One region of the Xenorhabdus sp. PB62.4 genome, then DNA from elsewhere that is predicted to be linked to it. Evidence: predicted binding sites of a transcription regulator. Region 1 holds the regulator's gene; each other region holds the start of a gene.

The links. Region 1 encodes PurR, which represses purine synthesis genes. Its sites were predicted from a motif close to CANGCAAACGTTTGCNTG; they were not measured.
Region 2: a site for PurR is predicted at 1,846-1,863, ahead of purE (5-(carboxyamino)imidazole ribonucleotide mutase). Genes of this name have one in related genera too.
Region 3: a site for PurR is predicted at 1,894-1,911, ahead of purM (phosphoribosylformylglycinamidine cyclo-ligase). Genes of this name have one in related genera too.
Region 4: a site for PurR is predicted at 2,362-2,379, ahead of gltS (sodium/glutamate symporter). Genes of this name have one in related genera too.

Annotation. Positions count from the first base shown of each region.
Region 1 covers NZ_NKHR01000028.1:29,239-33,657, forward strand. Annotated here, with positions in the region: gene punC (purine nucleoside transporter PunC) at 126-1,307, opposite strand; gene punR (DNA-binding transcriptional activator PunR) at 1,470-2,378, shown strand; gene purR (HTH-type transcriptional repressor PurR) at 2,382-3,407, opposite strand; gene sodB (superoxide dismutase [Fe]) at 3,965-4,419, opposite strand, start outside.
Region 2 covers NZ_NKHR01000001.1:415,690-420,108, reverse strand. Annotated here, with positions in the region: gene cysS (cysteine--tRNA ligase) at 1-236, opposite strand, end outside; gene ppiB (peptidylprolyl isomerase B) at 528-1,022, shown strand; gene Xenpb_RS01800 (UDP-2,3-diacylglucosamine diphosphatase) at 1,085-1,807, shown strand; gene purE (5-(carboxyamino)imidazole ribonucleotide mutase) at 1,973-2,497, shown strand; gene purK (5-(carboxyamino)imidazole ribonucleotide synthase) at 2,494-3,561, shown strand; gene Xenpb_RS01785 (hypothetical protein) at 3,663-4,007, opposite strand; gene Xenpb_RS01780 (outer membrane protein OmpK) at 4,345-4,419, shown strand, end outside.
Region 3 covers NZ_NKHR01000021.1:27,577-31,995, forward strand. Annotated here, with positions in the region: gene uraA (uracil permease) at 1-1,054, opposite strand, end outside; gene upp (uracil phosphoribosyltransferase) at 1,123-1,749, opposite strand; gene purM (phosphoribosylformylglycinamidine cyclo-ligase) at 1,975-3,018, shown strand; gene purN (phosphoribosylglycinamide formyltransferase) at 3,131-3,769, shown strand; gene speG (spermidine N1-acetyltransferase) at 4,128-4,419, shown strand, end outside.
Region 4 covers NZ_NKHR01000020.1:58,129-62,547, forward strand. Annotated here, with positions in the region: gene recG (ATP-dependent DNA helicase RecG) at 1-873, shown strand, start outside; gene gltS (sodium/glutamate symporter) at 975-2,189, opposite strand; gene Xenpb_RS15185 (uracil-xanthine permease family protein) at 2,432-3,832, shown strand; gene Xenpb_RS15190 (AsmA family protein) at 4,038-4,419, shown strand, end outside.

The DNA.
Region 1 (4,419 bases):
AGAATAGGTATGAGTATATGAGTGAAATGATATTTAAACAATCATCTAAAGGTCACATAATGCTGTAACCTTTAGATAATAATGTTCTTAATTATTATTTTTTTGAGAAATTGTTTAATTTATGTTTAGTGGTTTTCTTCCACATTTTTCTTTTGTAGCCAATAACCTATTGCCATTGGAACAACAGTAAGAGCCATAACTGTTGTTGTAGATAAGAGAGGATATTTCATAAAGATAGAAACAAATGAGCTTGCAACAAAACAAAGACCCAATTGAAGAGCATTTTGTAATGCAGCAGCTTTACCGCTGTTCTTAGGGTAGACCGAAAGCGCTTTTGCCACGGCAATAGGGTAGGAGGCTCCATTCATTGCGGCCATAAAGCAAAAAGGAGCAAGAATAGCCATAAATGAAGGTTCACTTAATATGGAAATTAAATAAATAATGATCATGCTTACAGCATAACCCACCAATAGGAACGGGAATACGGTTTCGCTTTTCACTTTTTCCAGCAAGATACGGCAACCATAACCGCCAATCATAAATGCCAGGGTTTGGGGAATATAACTTAGGCCAATATTGGTAGGATCATAACCCATATTATTCAAAATTATGGGCGATCCAGTCAGCCAGGCAAAAAAACCAGCACTGCAAGAAGCATAAATCAATACGTTTCCACTAAAAACAGGGGATTTTAGTAACGTAAGGAAAGAAACTGTCTTCTTATCCGTGGTTACTTCAATGTTATTGAGCTTATTGGTCAGGCAAAGTGTTGGCATTAACAGTAAGAGAGTTACTATCATTAAAACAAAGAAAATGATCCTCCAACCATCATGGATCAATAACCATGCGCCTAATAAAGGAGCGAGGGCGGGAGAAAGAGCAACCAGAGGCATGATCATGGCAAAAACGCGTTTGGCGTGCTCTGTATCATATCTATCGACGACCAGAGCCTGCCAGGAAACCGCAGCAGAACAGACGCCAACTGCTTGAATAAATCTCAGTACCAGTAATTGAGTGGCATCCGTTATCCAAAGCATACCTAAACAGCTAATGGAAAACAGAGATAGTCCGATAATAAGAACAGGTTTTCTGCCTAAGCGATCAGATAATTGTCCCCATAAAAGTTGTGCAAAGGCAAAGCCGGCAAGAAAAATGCTAAGACTCGCACTAATGGCGTTTTCTGATGTACCTAATTCTGCTTTCATTGCATCAAAAGCAGGCAGATACATATCGATAGCCAAATAGCCGAGCATACTCAGGCCGGCGAGATAAAACATGAATGAAATTGAGTTTTTATTTGTTGCCATAATATTAATAAATGGTGTTAATAAGTAATGTTAATAAATAGTATTAATAACTTGACGTGGTAGTTGATAAGGAGATACCCGGCTTATTTTATATGGCATGATTTTTACTTGTGAAACGGTAATATTTGCACCATGTTGTGAAAAAATTTGAAAGGAATATATATGTGGTCTGAATACTCTCTGGAGGTTATTGATGCTGTTGCCAGAACAGGAAGTTTTAGCGCTGCCGCATCAGAACTTCATCGTGTACCTTCCGCTGTCAGCTATACGGTAAAACAACTTGAAGAATGGCTGGCAGTACCTTTATTTGAACGTCGTCACCGTGATGTGGATTTAACTGAGGCTGGAGTTATTTTTGTCAAGGAGGCTAGATCTGTTATCAAAAAAATGAATCACACCCGACACCAGTGCCAGCAAGTGGCTAATGGATGGCGGGGACAATTCAGTATTGCGGTTGATCAAGTTGTAAAGCCGGAGCGGACACTTCAGTTGATTTTGGATTTTTACCGCCATTTTCCAGATATTGAATTGTTTATCTATCCTGAAGTTTTTAATGGGGTATGGGATGCTCTTGTCGATGAGAGAGTAGATGTTGCCATTGGGGCGACACGTGCCTCTCCTGTCGGTGAGCGATATAGCTTTAGGGATATGGGATTCATGCCCTGGTTGTGTGTCGCCAGCCCTGCACATGAACTGGCTGCAATATCGGGAAAACTGAACGATGATCAAATTCGGCTTTATTCCAGTTTGTGTCTTGAAGATACTTCGCGCAACTTACCTAAACGCGATACATGGGCCTTGGATAACCAACGGCGATTAGTTGTGCCTGATTGGGATGCCGGATTGAGTTGCCTGATGGATGGGTTGTGTGTCGGGATGGTGCCCAAGCATCGTGCACTGCCGTTGATCCGTAAAGGAAAGCTGGTTGCACTGGAACTTGAACAACCACTGCCTGATAGCCCATGTTGCTTAACATGGTCAGAAGAATGCCATTCACCAGCATTAAGTTGGTTACTTAATTATCTTGGAGATAGTGAAACACTTAATGCTGAGTGGTTGCAGGAAAATTAACTATTAACGGCGATAATCGATAAAAGGTCCATCCGCCACGGAGCGACGCTCAACGAGACGCGGATGGACTTCAATAGTTTGTGCATCTTCACGCTTATTAACGATCCTATCCAATAGCATTGAGAAGGCCATTTGCCCCAGACGTTCTTTGGGCTGGTGGATGGTTGTTAATGCTGGTGTAAAATAGCGGGCATTACGAATATTGTCATAACCGATGATAGAAATGTCTTGCGGAACGCGTAATCCCAATTCATCGGCTGCGCAAATTGCACCCATTGCCATAACATCACCACCGCAAAAAACAGCAGTTGGGCGATGCTTTTGATTCAGGATTTTACACATGGCCTGATAACCAGATTCAGGTTCAAAATCACCTTGTACAATCCACTCGTCCCGAATAGTAATATTGGCTTCTCTCAGTGCCTTGAGAAAACCTTGATGACGTCCGCCTCCGGTATTTCTTGCCAATGGCCCCGGAATAGATGCAATATCACGATGGCCGCGTTCAATAAGGTAACGACCTGCCAAGTAACCACCATGAAAAGCGTTGTCAATAATTGCATCAGTAAAATCCCCTCTGGATTCTCCCCAATCCATAACTACCATGGGAATATTACGATAGTCTTCCAACATACCTAAAAGTTGTTCAGGATATTCTGAACACATTACCAGCAAACCATCTACGCGTTTTTGCGCTAACATTGCGAGATAAGCTTTCTGCTTATCAAGATTGTTATGAGAATTACACAAAATCAGTGTGTAGCCTTTGCCATAGCAGCTATTTTCAACAGATTCTATGATTTCAGCAAAATAAGGGGCTTCACTTGATGTTGCCAGCAATCCAATGGATTTGGTGTGGTTAACTTTCAAGCTGCGAGCAACGGCGCTGGGAGAATAATTCAGCTCCTTAATCGCAGCCCAAACTGTAGCCTTTGTATCTTCGGCGACGAAGCGGGTTTTATTGATAACATGGGATACGGTTGTGGTCGAAACACCAGCGCGTTTAGCCACATCTTTAATCGTTGCCATGATAAAAAGGACTCCTGACCTTATGGTCTAAATTTATATACCCTTCATTTTTCAGGCTGCCACATGGTTGATTGCTCTAACTTGTGTCACTTTGCAACCTGAAAGCTATTGGATATAGATATTTGTTAAGCGTTTGCCAATATATTTATATATAGAGTGATGGTTGGCAATAATTTAGCGATGAACCTTGAATTTTGTCTGATCTAGCTCAAAAGTGAAAGTAATAATCGATGTTATAAAGAGTATGGTTCAAGGATTACAGTATAGTTTTTTAAATAATGCAATAAATAACCATCTAAAGCTTATGGTATTGAGATATCTTAATTTTCACATTGAGGATAGTCTATGGATACAGATCTGAAGTTGGGATTATTGGCTGCCAGCAGTGCATTAATCATGATTGTTTTTCTGGGAAGCCTTTGCCTTATCTGATCGAGTTCGAGAAAAAGAATTGAGGTATAACATTACTTGTTCCAAGGGTAGGTGCACCTGTTCATAATGTGGTGAACAGGTGCACTTGCCCTTGTTATTTCAAACAGGGACGAGAATTAATCTTATTAAGCCAGATTTTCTTCAACAAATTTCCAGTTGACTAAAGCCCAGAAGTGCTCCAGGTATTGAGGACGCGCATTGCGGTAATCGATGTAATATGCGTGTTCCCAAACGTCAACTGTCAGTACTGGCTTATCTTCGCCTGTCAGTGGAGTTGCTGCGTTAGAAGTATTAACGATAGCGAGGCTGCCGTCAGTTTTCTTGACCAGCCATGTCCAGCCAGAACCAAAGTTTTTCAGGGCGGCGTCAGTGAACTGCTGTTTGAACTCAGCAAAAGAGCCGAAAGCACTATTGATAGCATCTGCTACTTTTCCGGTTGGTTCGCCACCACCATTTGGTGACAGACTATGCCAGTAGAAAGTATGGTTCCAGACTTGCGCTGCGTTATTGAAGATGCCGCCTTCAGATGTTTTGATGATTTCTTCCAGTGATTTTCCGGCAAACTCGGTCTCTTTAATCA
Region 2 (4,419 bases), on a different contig from region 1:
ATTGCACGTTTGATGATTTTATCATCCACGTCAGTGACGTTACGGACATAGGTGAGATCGTATCCCATATAACGCAGATAACGGGCAATGACATCAAATGCAACAAACGTTCTGCCATGACCAATATGACACAAATCATAAATGGTAATGCCACACACGTACATGCCCACTTTCCCTTCATGAATCGGCTTAAATTCTTCTTTTTGGCGGCTGAGAGTATTGAAAATTTTTAGCATCAGGGGGTTTTCCGTAAAAATTGATGTACGTGTATTAAAGATGTACGTGTATAAAATAGAATGAATTCGCTGATTATAGGCCTCTTTATCAGCGATATAAATAAACCAGAATATAGAGAAGCCAGGCAAAGTATTTCACCTTGATATGCAAAGCTTTGCAAGTGCCGCAAATCACCTTATTCTGATGTGATTTCAGAGTACTGACTCAAAATCTCATATATGATATAACTGCGGTTGTTCCGAACCCCCTAGAATACAGGGTCAATCAAAACTATTATTAGGATTTTTATTATGGTGACTTTCCACACCAACTTTGGCGATATCGTGATCAATACTTTCGCGGATAAAGCGCCGGTAACTGTTGAGAACTTCTTAAATTACTGCTCTGAAGGCTTTTATGACAACACAATTTTTCATCGTGTGATCAATGGCTTTATGATTCAAGGCGGTGGCTTTGAACCAGGTATGAAGCAGAAAGTAACAAAAGATCCTATCAAGAACGAAGCAAACAATGGCGTAAAAAACAGCCGTGGTACCCTTGCAATGGCGCGTACCAATGATCCGCACTCTGCAACTGCTCAGTTTTTCATCAACGTTGTTGATAACGATTTCCTGAACTTCCGTTCAGAACGTCCTGACGGATGGGGTTATTGCGTATTCGCCGAAGTGGTTGAAGGCATGGATGTGGTTGACAAAATCAAAGGCGTTTCCACTGGCCGCAGCGGTATGCACCAAGATGTACCACGTGAAGATGTGATCATTGAACGCGTTACCGTTAGCGAATAATGACTGTTAGATAATAATGACTGTTAGATAATAATAACTGTTAGAGAATAGTTAATCGTTACATGAGTACACTGTTTATTGCAGATCTACATCTCAGTGAGCAAGAACCGGCAATTACTGCCGGTTTTCTTCGTTTTTTGCGTGAAGAAGCAATCCATGCTGAGAGTCTTTATATTCTCGGTGATTTTTTTGATTATTGGATTGGTGATGATGATCCCAACCCTCTACACACTAAAGTTGCCTACGCGCTCAATGAACTGAAACAGAAAGGGATTTCCTGTTATTTCATTCACGGTAATCGTGATTTCTTGCTGGGCTCCCGCTTTGCCAGAGAGAGCGGTTTGATCTTACTGCCACAGGAAAACGTGCTGGAATTGTATGGCAAGCGTATTTTAATTCTGCATGGCGATACACTATGCACAGATGACATCGGTTATCAGCAGTACCGCAAGCGGGTACATACTCCGTGGATACAACGTCTTTTCTTACTTCTTCCTTTATTCATCCGGTTGAAAATCGCTGCCAAAATGCGGGCGGGCAGCCAATACTCCAACACTCAGAAGTCTGAATCCATCATGGATGTCAATCAACAAACCGTTATCGAACACTTTGAAAAACATCAGGCCGATTGGATGATTCACGGACACACGCATCGCCCGGCAATACATGATCTTCAAATCGATAATAAAACGGTGCATCGCGGTGTATTGGGCGCATGGCATCATCACGGTTCAATGTTTAAAGTCACAGAAACATCCATTGAGTTGATATCTTTCCCATTTTGAATTGCGTTATTTATTTTGGAAAAATAGACAAATCAGGTAACGCAAACGTTTTCCTTGTGCAATTCGCGTGATATGATCCGTCGCCTTAAACATCACCTTGTTCTGGTAGACACTCTATACAGGAGCATCTGATTTATGACGGCCAGCTCTGATCCCACAACAGTTATGACTTCTACAACAGAAATAGAGACGCAGCACCACGCCAAAATTGCCATTGTCATGGGTTCAAAAAGTGATTGGGCAACCATGCAACACGCAGCCGATATTTTGACTTCTCTTGATATTCCTTTCCATGTTGAGGTTGTTTCGGCACACCGAACCCCCGATAAACTTTTTCATTTTGCCGAACACGCTAAAGAAAACGGTTTTGATGTGATTATCGCGGGCGCAGGAGGTGCAGCACATTTGCCGGGAATGTTGGCAGCCAAAACCTTAGTGCCTGTGTTTGGGGTTCCGGTGCAAAGCGCCGCTCTCAGTGGTGTCGATAGCCTGTATTCGATCGTTCAAATGCCAAAGGGTATTCCTGTTGGCACACTGGCTATAGGTAAAGCCGGAGCCGCAAACGCAGCCTTGCTGGCAGCCCAAGTGCTGGCTTTACATGATGATGCCCTGTTTCAACGTCTGTCAGGCTGGCGCCAGGCACAAACACAGGATGTTTTGGAGAATCCTGATCCACGGGAGGGCGCATGAAGCCTGTTTGTGTATTGGGTAATGGTCAATTGGGTCGGATGTTACGTCAAGCCGGTGAGCCATTGGGGATTGCAGTTTACCCCGTCGGGTTGGATGCAGAGCCGGAAGCAGTGCCTTATCAGAGCAGTGTGATTACTGCAGAAATCGAACGTTGGCCGGAAACTGCGTTAACTCGCGAGCTGGCACATCATAATGCTTTTATTAATCGCGATATTTTCCCGCAACTGGCAGATCGCTTACCACAAAAACAATTGATGGATACGTTGGGTCTGGCAACAGCCCCCTGGAAACTGCTTTCCGATCCAAGCCAATGGCCACAACTGTTCGCTGAATTAGGTGACTTCATCATCGTTAAGCGCCGGACGGGCGGCTATGATGGACGTGGTCAGTGGCGTATACGGCCGGGTGATGAAGCAGAATTACCACCTGAAATTTATGGTGAGTGTATTGTAGAGAAAGGGATCCCGTTTTCAGGGGAAGTTTCTCTGGTGGGTGCCCGTAATGCCCAAGGGGAATCGGTATTTTATACGCTGACTCACAATCTGCATCAGGAAGGCATTTTGCGTACCAGTGTTGCCTTGCCCGATACGGATAAGCAATTGCAGCAACAAGCAGAAAAAATGCTGGCTACCCTCATGGATCACCTGAATTATATCGGTGTGATGGCGATGGAGTGCTTTATTGTCGGTGATAATTTGTTGATCAACGAACTGGCGCCTCGGGTTCATAATAGTGGTCACTGGACACAAAATGGCGCTTCTATCAGCCAGTTTGAACTTCATTTACGGGCAATTCTGGATCTGCCCATGCCTCAACCAGAAATATTTGCTCCATCCATTATGATCAATCTGATCGGCACAGAGGTAAATCCCGCGTGGCTCAGTTTACCGTTGGTTCGTTTACATTGGTATGAAAAGGAAGTTCGTCCGGTTCGTAAGGTAGGGCATTTGAATTTGGTTCATTCTGATCGGGATACCTTGAAAATGGCATTGCAAATGTTAGCGCCATTATTGCCGGCAGAGTACCAAAGTGGTCTGGAATGGGCACAAAATAAATTAAGTTGATCAGCTTTTCATATTCCATGACAAAGGAATAGCAAAACAATTGTCAGGAAGTGGTAATTATTGCCAATAGTTACCGCTTCCTATTTTTTTATCATCCACTATTATTTTCTTGATAGTGTTCTGGTAAGAGTATCCTCTATATGCCCATAAAGACTGTGCCCGCCATTTTCTTTATTCATCTGATGTGAGCGTTCAATGTTGACCTCATCACCAATCGAAAGAAACTTTAACGTAGTGGTGTCAGCAGTGAAATCGGAAATATCAAAAGAAACGCGATCTCCACTGAATTGGGTGACAGTCAGGCATGTGCCATCAACGGCGACACTGGCGCCGACAGTAACATCATCAAAAAAATGATTGTGATTGCTAACAATCAGCGTACTGAATCCGTTATTTTTATTGAGTGATAATACGCTCTCTTTACCTTGTACAATGCCTGTATACATAATTCCTCTCTTCTGCTAAATATAATGTTATTTCAAACACAATCTTTTTATCACGACTTATGGGTTTTATTTAATGATAATTAAATAATTGTGACATGCTCTTGCTTAATAATATATTCAGTAACACCATGTACTAATTAGCATTAAAACTATATTGGTAATTAAAAAATTAAAAGCAAAGCTATTTTATAAAAATCATTTATTTACTTTTCTTTTTATATGAATAATATTTTTAATCTATTTTGTTTTTTCAGGAATAAAAAAACTTTGACAAAATTACCCTGTTAGCACGATGCTACTGCCCATCGCTCTGCCATAACGTGAAAGGAGAAATCATTTGCAATTTATCAACAAGCTAAAAAACCATATAATTAAAATGGGTTTATTTCCTTCCTTATTGCTATCCATTGCC
Region 3 (4,419 bases), on a different contig from region 1:
CTCGAATACCTGATGCACCAATGACACCGTATAGCAACAAAGAAACACCGCCCATAACGGGAACAGGGATCATTTGGATCGCCGCGGCTAATTTACCGACGCAAGAAAGCAATATCGCCAACACCGCAGCCCCCCCAATCACCCATGTACTATAAACACGAGTCAATGCCATAACACCGATATTCTCACCATAAGTCGTGTTAGGCGTTGAACCGAAGAAACCCGAAATCATCGTTGAAAAACCATTCGCAAACATTGAGCGATGCAAACCCGGATTTTTCAGCAAATCTTTTTGTACGATATTAGCCGTCACCACCAAATGCCCGACATGTTCCGCGATCACCACCAACGCCGCCGGTAAAATCGTCATGATGGCAAACCATTCAAAACGAGGTGTATAGAAAGTTGGCAATGCAAACCATGGGGCTTCACGTACTGGCGTTAAATCTACAACGCCCATAAAGAATGACAGCCCATAACCCACCAGCACACCAATCAGAATCGGAATAATCGCCATAAAACCACGGAATACGACAGATCCTAAAATGGTTACAGCCAGCGTTACCATAGATATGGTCAAATTGGTCATATTAACTTCCGAACCTGGCGCTGGACGCAAACCCGCCATATCCGCAGCAACACCAGCCAATTCCAGGCCGATTACCGCAACAATAGCGCCCATCGCGGCAGGTGGAAACATCACGTTGATCCAACCTCTTCCTGCTACCTTAACAATCAGGGCAACCAGACAGAACAACAAGCCGCAGACAATAAATCCCCCCAATGCCAATTCATATCCTAAAGGCAGCAGCAACAACACAGGCGAAATAAAGGCAAAACTTGAACCTAAATAAGCGGGAATTCTCCCTTTACAAATCACCAAATAGAGTAATGTTCCAATACCATTGAACAATAAAATCGTGGCGGGATTAACTTTAAACAAAATGGGAACCAAAACGGTTGCCCCAAACATAGCAAACAGATGTTGTAAACTTAATGGGATAGTCTGTGCCAAAGGCGGTCTTTCGTCTACCCCAATAGTCCGACGGGTCATGTTTAATATCCTCTTATCTCACCTTGCTAGAAACCAAAAAAAGCCGACTTTTCAGTCGGCTAAAAATGTTATTTAGTACCAAATATTTTATCGCCTGCATCCCCCAGGCCAGGAACAATGTACCCATGTTCATTGAGGCGTTCATCAATTGAAGCAGTGTAAAGTTCAACATCCGGGTGAGCTTTTTCCAGTGCAGCGACACCTTCTGGAGCAGCTACCAGAACCAATACCTTAATGACAGGGCATCCTGCTTTTTTCAACAGATCAATCGTGGCGATCATGGAACCGCCGGTTGCCAACATTGGATCAACAACCAATGCCATGCGCTCATTAATGTCAGAAACCAATTTCTGGAAGTAAGGCACAGGTTCGAGTGTTTTTTCGTCACGATACACCCCGACAACGCTGATTCGCGCGCTCGGAATATTTTCCAGTACACCATCCATCATGCCCAATCCCGCACGCAGGATAGGTACTACCGTAATCTTCTTCCCTTTAATCTGGTCTATTTCTACCGGACCGCACCATCCATCAATGGTTACTTTCTCAACTTCTAAATCAGCAGTTGCTTCATATGTCAGAAGACTACCCACCTCTGAGGCCAGTTCACGAAAGCGTTTAGTGCTTATATCATGATCTCGCATCAGGCCAAGTTTATGTCTAACCAGTGGGTGTTTAACCTCAACGATCTTCATGGGTTTCTCCTAATATAGCCGGCAGATAAAAAATCGCGGGATTATACCGCCTTTTCAGCAGCACGCCACTATCAATCTATTGATTTTTATCAACCACAACTATTTTTCTTTAATTTTCATTTAGCAGGAATCTTGTATAAAGCTATCGCAAACGTTTGCTTAGGCTGTTAGAATTGCTGCCGTTATGTTTTATTCATAAAAATGCAACCATCTGGGAGCTACGCAGTGACCAACAAAACCTCTCTTAGCTATAAAGATGCCGGTGTCGATATTGATGCTGGCAATGCCTTAGTCAATCGTATCAAAGGTGTCGTAAAACAGACCCGTCGCCCTGAAGTAATGGGGGGATTGGGCGGTTTCGGTGCATTATGTGCCCTGCCTCAGAAATATCGTGAGCCGGTGTTGGTTTCCGGTACAGATGGTGTTGGTACCAAGCTGCGCCTTGCCATGGATCTGAAACGCCATGATACCATCGGGATTGATCTGGTCGCCATGTGTGTCAATGATCTGGTTGTTCAGGGAGCAGAGCCTCTTTTCTTCCTTGATTACTATGCTACAGGTAAATTGGATGTGGATACCGCAGCCAGTGTTATTACAGGCATAGCCGAAGGCTGCAAACAGGCAGGCTGTGCGCTGGTTGGTGGTGAAACAGCAGAAATGCCTGGTATGTATCACGGTGAAGATTATGACGTCGCTGGTTTTTGCGTCGGCGTCGTTGAAAAAGCAGAGATTATTGATGGCAGTCAGGTTCAGGTTGGTGATGCACTGATTGCGCTGGCATCCAGTGGCCCACATTCTAACGGCTATTCTTTAATCCGTAAAATACTCGAAGTCAGTCAGGCAAACCCTGAAATAACTGAGCTTGACGGAAAATCACTCGCAGATCATCTGCTTGCCCCAACGCAAATTTATGTTAAATCAATCCTTGAATTGATTGAAAAAGTTGACGTTCATGCAATTGCACACCTGACAGGGGGTGGTTTTTGGGAGAATATTCCTCGCGTCCTGCCAGAAAATATGCAAGCCAAAATCAATGCCGGCAGTTGGCAGTGGCCATCAATTTTCACGTGGCTACAGCAAGCCGGCAATGTCAGCGAACATGAAATGTACCGCACGTTTAACTGCGGGGTAGGTATGATAATTGCGTTGCCTCAATCTCAGGCAGAACAGGCCATTTCATATCTGAAAGCATCCGGTGAAAATGCCTGGCAAATTGGTACAATTTCCGAACTCAACGCTGATGATCAACCAGTTGTTATCAATAAATAAATTATAAAGAAACAAATATTGTTCCCAATAAATTGCAAGTTGCAGTCAATAAAACTGCAACTTGCAAGATAAAGGGTATATCAGTCAATGAAATCTTCAGCTAAGAGAAACCATGAAAAAAATTGTCGTTTTAGTATCCGGCAATGGTAGCAATCTTCAATCCATCATAGATTCCTGCCAACAAAACCGGATTAATGGGAGTATTTCTGCCGTCTTCAGTAATAATGCTGATGCCTATGGTTTGAAACGGGCTGAACAGGCCAATATTCCAGCCCATTTTATTGACCCAAAAGGATATACTGATCGCACCAGTTATGATGTTGCTCTGCTCAAGGCTATCGATCAATATCAGCCGGATTTAGTTGTTTTGGCAGGTTATATGAGAATTTTATCGCCCGATTTCGTCCGGCATTATTATGGACGCCTGCTCAATATTCACCCTTCCCTATTACCAAAATATCCCGGCCTGCATACTCACCAGAAAGCCATTGCAAATGGTGATAAAGAACATGGCACTTCCATCCATTTTGTTACAGAAGAGCTGGATGGCGGACCAATCATTCTACAAGCTAAAGTACCTATTTTTGATGGAGATAAGGAAGAAGACGTTATCGGACGCGTCCAGACCCAAGAACATAATATTTATCCTCTGGTCATTGGTTGGTTCCTGAATGGTCGTTTAGCTATGGAAAGAAATACAGCGGTAATGGATGGCAAAGTTTTACCGCCACAAGGTTATGCCTCAGAATAATTAGCCCGTGACTTACAGCTCAGTGTTAATACTCACTTTGGTTAATATACTGTAATTAAGATAATACTTTGCTGTAAGTTGCTGTTTCGGATTGGTTTCTATTTCTATGCCTCTATCCCTTTATACTTCTATTATACTTCCATGCCTAAAGAATCTGGTTGTCTATCCAACTAAAAATATTAACCCGACAATAATTATTTATCTTGTAATAATTATTTATTCGAACATTATTAGCTATATTTGTACCCGATAGATTTCACCTTGCAATGCGACGACCGTTTGAAGAAAGTTGAGGGGTATAGAATGAATTTATACAATTCGCAAGGCATACAATCCGCAAGAAGCACTGAGGTATCCAATGTCCAGTGATCCAGAAAGACCATCCGTAAATTTGCGCCCCCTTGAGCGGGAAGACCTCCCTTTTGTTCATCAAATTGATAATAATGCCAGTGTCATGCGCTATTGGTTTGAAGAGCCTTATGAAGCCTTTGTTGAATTATGCGATCTTTATGACAAGCACATTCATGACCAAAGTGAACGCCGTTTTATTATCGAAAGCATGAACTCCAAAGTCGGGTTAGTCGAATTAGTCGAAATTGATTATGTCCACCGTCGCTCAGAATTCCAGATTATCATTGCCCCGGCCTACC
Region 4 (4,419 bases), on a different contig from region 1:
GTTCATCAACGCCTTGCATTATGGGAAAAAGGCCGCGAGCAAGGCTTCCACCCTCATCAGTTGATCATGACCGCAACCCCTATTCCACGCACGTTGGCAATGACTGCCTATGCGGATCTGGATACATCCATTATTGACGAACTCCCGCCAGGGCGAACGCCTGTAACAACAGTTGCCATTCCTGATACCCGCCGAAACGACATTATCCAACGCATAAAAAGCGCCTGCCTGGATGAAGGACGCCAAGCCTACTGGGTATGTACGCTGATTGAAGATTCTGACGTTTTGGAAGCACAAGCAGCACAAGCAACCAGTGAAGAACTGGCACAGGCATTACCGGAACTGAAAATTGGCTTAGTGCATGGGCGAATGAAACCCGCAGAAAAACAAAGCATCATGGAATCTTTCAAACAGGGGGAATTGCAATTGCTGGTTGCCACTACCGTCATTGAAGTCGGTGTTGATGTGCCGAATGCCAGCCTGATGATCATCGACAACCCCGAACGTTTGGGCTTGGCTCAATTACATCAGCTTCGTGGGCGTGTCGGGCGTGGAGCCGTTGCTTCACACTGTGTTCTGCTCTATAAAACCCCACTGACCAACACAGCTAAAATACGCCTGCAAGTTTTACGGGATAGTAATGATGGTTTTGTGATTGCCCAGAAAGACTTAGAGATTCGGGGGCCGGGTGAATTACTCGGTACGCGCCAAACGGGTAATGCTGAATTCAGGATCGCAGATTTATTGCGGGACCAAAATATGTTGCCTGAAGTTCAACGCATTGCCCGTTACATCCACCAGCACCACCCTGAACATGCCAAAGCGTTAATTGAACGCTGGCTGCCGGATCGCTCACAATACAGCCATGCCTAACGTAATCTATTCTATCCAATAAACAGTAAAAAAATGCCGCTGAATATATTTCAGCGGCATATTTTAGCCAAAATACCAGGCCATATCACAAACGTGTCAAATTAACCTGCAACAGATGGGAACACCGGTAACAACAGATACAGTTTGATAACAGCAGCATTAACGATATCAATAAAGAATGCCCCTGCCATCGGCACAAGCAAGAATGCCACATGTGATGGCCCAAAGCGGTCAGTAATCGCCTGCATATTCGCGATAGCCGTTGGCGTTGCGCCCAAACCAAAACCACAATGACCCGCTGATAATATTGCTGCATCATAATTTTTGCCCATCACACGATAAGTGACGAAAACAGCATACAGAGCCATTACGACTGTCTGTACAGCGAGAATAACCAGCATCGGTAGCGCAAGGGAAGCCAACTGCCACAATTTCAGGCTCATCAGCGCCATTGCAAGGAACAGTGACAAACTCACGTTACCCAATACTGAAACCGCTCGGTCAAATACCCGATAAAAACCAAGCCAAGACAGGCCATTACTGAGAATAACCCCAATAAACAGTACACATACAAATGTTGGCAATTCAAAGGCCGTACCTTGCAATTGCTTTTCAATAAAACTGCCTGCCAATAAGCAAATGGAAATCATGGCAATGGTTTCCACCATCACTAATGGCGTGATAAGCCGACCCGTATAGGGTTTCTCAAATGCCGTCGGAAGCTCTGTATCTTCTGTACCCAAACCCGGCGTTTTGGTATTTCTCACCAAAAAACGAGCAACCGGGCCACCGATCAAACCGCCCAAAACCAGGCCGAATGTCGCACAGGCCATAGCGACTTCAGTCGCATTCTCAAAGCCGTAGCGTTCTGTGAAGACTTTACCCCACGCAGCACCCGTTCCGTGCCCGCCGGAAAGCGTAATAGATCCCGCCAGCAATCCCATGAGTGGATCAAGGCCAAGCATTTTCGCCAATACGATACCCACCGTGTTTTGTACCAATAACAGGCCAACAACTACGAAGATAAAAAGGATCAAAAGTTTTCCGCCCGCTCTCAGGCTGGCAAGGTTAGCGTTCAAGCCGATTGTGGCAAAGAACGTCAACATGAGGGGTTCTTGGAGTGATAAATCAAAACCGACTTCCCAACCCGTGGTTTGTTTAACCGCCAGTAATACTAAAGCGACCAATAACCCACCTGCGACAGGTTCAGGGATTGTATATTTCTCAAGGAATGAGACTGATTGTACGAGTTTTCTTCCTAGTAACAAAACAAGTGTGGCAGCAACGAGCGTGCCATAAATATCCAGATGATACATTTATGTACCCCATCTATTGTTAAAATTATGTGAACTTAATGTGACGTTATAATCATCCTATAAAAACGCCAAGAGCAGGTAAGGGTTGGATTAGAAAGAAAATTATTAATAAACACAAGTTAAAATATTTAAAAATGTGACGAAATTAAGCCGTATCTCACAATGAAAACTTTAGGCAAACGATTGCTTTCATAGTGAAGATCATTAAAATGCGTTTCTTTGTCCCTCTGGAATTTCACTACATGGTCAATTTAACCCGTGAAGCCAACCCATCAGAAGTTCCCAACAATTCGGTTCCCAACACGGCAGATAATGAACTGCTCTATCGCCTTGAGGATAAGCCTCCTCTCCCGCATGCCTTATTTGCGGCATGCCAACATTTGCTGGCGATGTTTGTCGCGGTTATCACTCCAGCGATATTGATTTGTCAGGCGCTTGGGCTTCCTGAGCAAGATACGCAGCGCATCATCAGTATGTCCCTGTTTGCCTCAGGTTTAGCATCACTTATTCAAATTCGCTCTTGGGGACCAATTGGTTCTGGTTTGCTTTCAATTCAGGGAACCAGTTTTAACTTTGTTGCCCCACTTATCATGGGTGGCATGGCGCTGAAAAACGGAGGTGCGGATGTACCAACGATGATGGCAACCCTGTTTGGTACATTGATGGTTGCTTCAATGACCGAAGTTCTGCTATCCCGTGTACTCCATCTGGCAAGAAGGATCATTACACCGCTGGTGTCCGGTATTGTGGTAATGATTATCGGTTTGTCTCTGATCCAAGTCGGGTTAACCTCGATTGGCGGCGGTTACTCTGCCATTCAAAACGGCACATTTGGCGCTCCCGGGAATCTGCTGTTAGCAGGTATTGTCCTTGCCGTTATCGTACTGCTAAACCGCCAGAGTAACCCTTACCTACGCGTCGCGTCTTTGGTTATTGCCATGGCCATAGGCTATCTGGTGGCTTGGTACATGGATATGCTACCTTTTTCGAAATCAACGGAAGATACACCAATCGTGACAGTCCCCACACCACTCTACTATGGCCTGTCTTTTGACTGGAATCTGCTGATCCCGCTTATTCTGATTTTTATGGTGACATCACTGGAAACCATTGGCGATATCACGGCAACGTCGGACGTCTCAGAGCAACCAGTCAGAGGCCCGCTATACATGAAACGCATCAAGGGAGGCGTGTTGGCAAATGGCCTCAACTCAATGGTTTCAGCGGTCTTCAACACGTTTCCAAATTCCTGCTTTGGTCAGAATAATGGCGTGATCCAACTTACTGGTGTTGCCAGCCGCTATGTCGGTTACATTATTGCATCCATGTTGATTCTGTTGGGATTGTTCCCTGCGGTGGCAGGTTTTGTGCAACATATCCCCGAACCTGTCTTGGGAGGAGCGACGATTGTTATGTTTGGCACCATCGCCGCCTCTGGCGTCAGAATCGTTTCCCGTGAGCCACTGAATCGCCGTGCGATTATGATCATCGCATTGTCACTGGCTGTAGGTTTAGGCGTCTCTCAACAACCGTTGATTTTGCAGTTTGCCCCCGATTGGGTGAAAAACCTGCTCTCTTCGGGTATTGCGGCAGGTGGCCTGACCGCCATTTTGCTGAACCTGATTTTTCCTCAAGAAAAATAGCCGGTAAGTTTGGATGCTTGTTGTGTCCCTCCCGCTGTAATCGCGGGAGTTTTTTTGCATCCATTTTGCGTAGTTATTCGCAATATCTTTACTCACTAACCCAAAAGTACACCAATTCATATTTTTATCAGTGCCAGCTATTGAGTGCCTATCCATTTTGCGGCATAAAAGGATTTCGATTAGGAGGCCATGCTGAGGTGCGTTCATGAAGTGGTTAGGGAAATTTTTTGTCACACTTATATTGTTGCTGATTTTAGCAATGATAGTTATCTATGTTGTTATTCAAACCCACTGGGGAGCTAAACAGTTAAGTCAGTGGCTCAGCAAGCAAGGACATTACCAAATCAACATTACGGGCATCAGCCATAGTTGGCGGCAACCTGCCACCCTGACATTAATCCATGCGGATATCAGTGATAAACAGAGTCCCTTTTCACTCAATGCCAAAACCATCAACCTTGATTTTAAGTGGCAGGATCTGCTGACATCCCAGAATCTTCATCGTCTGACACTGCAACAGGGAACCCTGATATTATTATCAGGAAGACCGTCAGCAAACCAATTTCCTCTTCCGTTACAAGCTGATA